Regions from separate parts of the Paenarthrobacter sp. MSM-2-10-13 genome, predicted to be linked through region 1. Evidence: riboswitches for the same ligand, from Rfam matches in the RefSeq annotation. Region 1 holds a riboswitch; the other holds the start of a gene.
The links. Region 1 has a riboswitch for S-adenosylmethionine ahead of HAV21_RS14470 (DUF1737 domain-containing protein). Riboswitches for the same ligand answer to the same signal wherever they lie in the genome.

Region 2: linked by a shared signal. The riboswitch ahead of HAV21_RS21190 (homoserine O-acetyltransferase) and the one ahead of HAV21_RS14470 (DUF1737 domain-containing protein) in region 1 are both predicted to bind S-adenosylmethionine.

The regions. Positions count from the first base shown of each region.
Region 1 is NZ_JAAOXO010000007.1:98,025-100,207, reverse strand. It holds gene HAV21_RS14475 (SulP family inorganic anion transporter) at 1-646, shown strand, start outside; SAM riboswitch class IV at 733-844, shown strand; gene HAV21_RS14470 (DUF1737 domain-containing protein) at 858-1,124, shown strand; gene HAV21_RS14465 (rhodanese-like domain-containing protein) at 1,121-1,531, shown strand; gene HAV21_RS14460 (O-succinylhomoserine sulfhydrylase) at 1,532-2,183, shown strand, end outside.
Region 2 is NZ_JAAOXO010000016.1:70,884-73,066, forward strand. It holds gene HAV21_RS21185 (bifunctional o-acetylhomoserine/o-acetylserine sulfhydrylase) at 1-843, shown strand, start outside; SAM riboswitch class IV at 1,007-1,123, shown strand; gene HAV21_RS21190 (homoserine O-acetyltransferase) at 1,139-2,183, shown strand, end outside.

The DNA.
Region 1 (2,183 bases):
CGGGTACCTGCCTTCGGCCACCCTGGCGGCCGTCGTCATCGCTGCGGCAATTGCCTTGGCCGACCCCGCCGGTGTTAGGCGGCTCTTCAGCCTGAGCCGAAGCGAATCCGTGGTCATGCTGGCTGCGTTCCTGGGCGTTCTCACCGTTGGGGTACTGCAGGGAATCGTCGTAGCCATAGCCTTGGCACTTCTGGACTTTGTTCGGCGGGCCTGGGATCCGTACCGGACAGAACTCGGCGCCGAAGAAGGGCTCCCTGGCTATCACGATCTGGAGCGGCACCCCGAAGGTGAGCGCATCCCCGGACTCCTCATCCTCCGCTTTGATGCGCCCCTGTTCTTCGGTAATGGGCAGGTCCTGACTGCCTTTGTCCGGGAGCAACTGGACGAAGCCCCGGAGGAGACCGCGGACCCGGTTACCCATGTCATCCTCGCCGCGGAGCCCATCACCGGGATCGACACTACGGCGCTGGATGACCTGGTCACATTGGACGAATGGCTGGCCCGCAAAGGCGTGGATTTAGTGTTCGCCGAACTGAAGGGGCCTGTCAAAGACAAACTACTCCGCTTGGGCACTGCAGCCCGTTTTACGCCCGAGCACTTCTTCCCCACTGTGGGCGCAGCCGTGCGCGCACTGAAAAACGCATAAGGGAAGCACCGCCGATTACGCAACATGACGGCCGGACACCAGCCCGCAAGTGCAGCCCAAGGCCCGTGGATGTTACGTTTTTCTTGAGTAATGAGTACCAGCGCGAAGCCCTGACTTGCTGGTCGGCAACCCTCTCTCCGGCGGGGTGCCTCAGGTGACTACTCGGCGTATCGACAACTCGAACTGCAAGCGTGACTGAGGAGCACCAGCTATGCCTGAACCCACTGAAGAAAAACTTTCCTATCGCCTGATTACTGGCCCGGACACCCGTGATTTCTGCGAGCGGATCCACACCGCCCTCGCCGAGGGCTATGTGCTCCATGGCAGCCCGGCTGCCACGTTCAACGGCACGGACGTCATTGTTGCCCAAGCAGTGGTGCTGCCCGCCGCGATCGCCAATGCCGATGCCGCCGTTGCCAGTGCCGTTGACCAGCTTGAGAGCGACGACGACGAAGCAGCATTCGAGGGACACGCATGAGCTACGCAGGTGACCTGACCCCGCAGGATGCGTGGGCCAAACTCGAAGAAGGTGCCATCCTGGTGGACGTCCGCACCGAGGGCGAGTGGGCCCACATCGGTATCCCCGACACCAAAGCCACGGAAAACGATCCCCTTTTCATCCAGTGGAACCTCGCCGGCGGCATCCCCAACTCCCGCTTCATCGAGGACTTGCGTCAGCAGGCACCCGAGGACCACGGCGTTGAGTTGGTGTTCCTGTGCCGCTCCGGTCAGCGCTCCATCTCCGCAGCCATCGCCGCCACGCAAGCCGGTTTCACTGCCTACAACGTCTTGGAGGGCTTTGAAGGTGAACCGGACCGCTATGGTGAGCGCACCGTCAACGGTTGGAAGAACCGTGGCCTGCCGACGAATCTGGGGACTGAGTAAGTGACTTTTAATCCCGATGCCGCCGGTTGGAGCCCTGATACCCAGGCTGTTCGCGGTGGCCTTGACCGTACCAACTTCCAGGAAACGTCCGAGCCCGTTTTTCTGAACTCCGGTTTCGTCTACGAATCCGCTGCTGCCGCCGAGCGCGCCTTCACCGGTGAGGACGAACGTTTCGTATACTCCCGCTACGGCAACCCTTCCGTTGCAACGTTCCAGGAGCGGCTGCGCCTGCTCGAAGGAACCGAAGCCTGCTTTGCGACTGCGTCAGGTATGTCCGCGGTCTTCACTGCCTTGGGTGCCCTGCTGGCTGCCGGTGACCGCGTGGTTGCCGCCCGTTCCCTGTTCGGTTCCTGCTTTGTGATCCTCAATGAGATCCTGCCACGGTGGGGCGTTCACACGGTCTTCGTAGACGGCCCGGACTTGGAGCAGTGGCGCGAAGCCCTCTCCGAGCCCACTACCGCGGTCTTCTTCGAATCTCCGTCCAACCCCATGCAGGAGATCGTGGACATCGCTGCGGTCAGCGAACTGGCGCATGCTGCCGGGGCCACCGTGGTGGTGGACAACGTCTTTGCCACGCCCCTGCTACAACGCTGCGGTGAGCTGGGAGCGGACGTCATTGTTTACTCCGGCACCAAGCACATCGACGGCCAGG
Region 2 (2,183 bases), on a different contig from region 1:
AACCCGCGGCAGGACGTGCTGGACATCGAAGGCATCGCACGCGTCGCCCACGAGGCCGGCGTGCCCCTGATCGTGGACAACACCCTGTCAACGCCGTACCTCATTCGTCCCATCGAGTGGGGCGCCGACATTGTGGTCCACTCGGCAACCAAGTATCTGGGCGGTCACGGTTCCGCAATTGCCGGTGTGATTGTTGACTCCGGCAACTTCGACTTCGGCAAGGACCCGGAACGCTTCCCCGGCTTCAACACCCCGGACCCCAGCTACAACGGGCTGGTTTACGCCAGGGACCTCGGCAAGGACGGTGCGCTGGGTGCCAACCTCTCCTACATCCTCAAGGCCCGCGTCCAGTTGCTTCGTGATCTCGGCTCGGCCGTGTCTCCGTTCAACGCCTTCCTCATTGCCCAGGGGTTGGAGACCTTGAGCCTGCGCGTGGAGCGTCACGTAGCGAACGCCACCAAGGTGGCTGAGTGGCTTGAAAGCCACGACGACGTCGAATCGGTCGCCTACGCGGGCCTGCCATCCAGCCCGTGGTATGACCGTGGCCGGAAGTACGGACCCAAGGGGACGGGGGCAATCGTTGCCTTCAACATCAAGGGTGGCGTGGAAGCGGGCAAGCGTTTTGTGGATGGTCTGGAACTGCACTCGCACGTTGCCAACATCGGTGACGTCCGCTCGCTGGTCATCCACCCGGCGTCGACGACGCACAGTCAGCTGACCGCGGAGCAGCAGCTTGTTGCCGGCGTCAACCCGGGCCTGGTGCGCTTGTCCGTCGGTATCGAGCACGTAGATGACATCATCGCGGACCTCGAAGCCGGATTCCGGGCTGCCAAGGGCGCCTGACGCCCACGGCTCAACGCACCAGACCGACTGCCGCCCGCGCCGACGAAAATTCGCCGGGCGGCAGTGGCGGGTGCTCGTAGGCGAACGAAGTGACCTTTAACCGTCACACTGTTGTCACATTCTTCGCCAGAACCCCCCTGTGTTTCCTAGACTCTTCGTATTAGGTCATGAGTGCCAGCACACAGCCCCGGCTTGCTGGCCGGCAACCCTCCTCCGCGGTGGGGTGCCCCGGGTGAAGACCTGGCCTGTTCGCACGCAAGGCGACGGGCAAGCGCGAGGTTAAGGTGTCAAAGGAATGACCATTACTGCTACAGCCCTTCCAAAATCCGGAGAAGAAGACGGAACCGTCAAGTACGCCGGCATAGGCCCACTGGAACTTGAAGCCGGCGGATTCCTCCCCGACGTCGTACTCGCCTATGAGACCTGGGGGCAGCTGAACGCGGATGCCTCCAACGCGGTGCTCATCCAGCACGCACTCACCGGCAGTACGCACGTAGCCCGCGGAGCCACGGACGAGGAAGGATGGTGGGAGCAACTCGTTGGTCCGGGTGCCACCATCGACACCAACAAGTTCTTTGTCATCTCCATCAACATCGTGGGCGGCTGTTACGGCAGCACCGGTCCATCATCCGAAGCCCCGGATGGACGCCCGTGGGGCTCGCGATTCCCGCTGGTCACCCTGCGCGACAGCACAGAGGCAGAGTCGCGCCTCGCCGATACCCTGGGAATCGACGCCTGGCACGCCGTATTGGGCGGATCCATGGGCGGCGCACGCGCCCTTGAGTGGGCTGTGACATACCCCCATCGGGTCAAACGCTGCGCAGTCATCGCAGTAGGCGCCTACAGCACGGCCGAGCAGATTGCTTTTGCCCAAGCACAAACCCTGGCCATCAGGCAGGACCCGAATTTCAACAACGGCGACTACTACGGTGGCCCCGCGCCTGAGCACGGTTTGGCTTTGGCCCGGCGCATCGCCCACATCACCTACCGCTCGGCACTGGAGCTGGACGTCCGCTTTGGCCGGCAAGCCCAGCACCAGGAGACTCCGCTCGCCGCCGCAGCATTGGGCGAGCGGGGTCGGTATCAGGTGGAAAGCTACCTGGACCACCAAGGAACCAAACTGGTCCGCCGCTTTGACGCCAACAGCTACATCGCCATCACCGAGGCACTGATGTCCCACGACGTCACCAGGGGGCGCGGATCGTTGGAAGCGGCGCTTTCGGGTGCCACGGCGGATTTCTTCGTGGCGGCAGTGGACAGTGACAGGCTCTACTTCCCGGCCCAGTCCCGGGAACTGGCCGCTGCGCTCCCTGGCGAGGTGCCGGTCCACGTCATTGAAG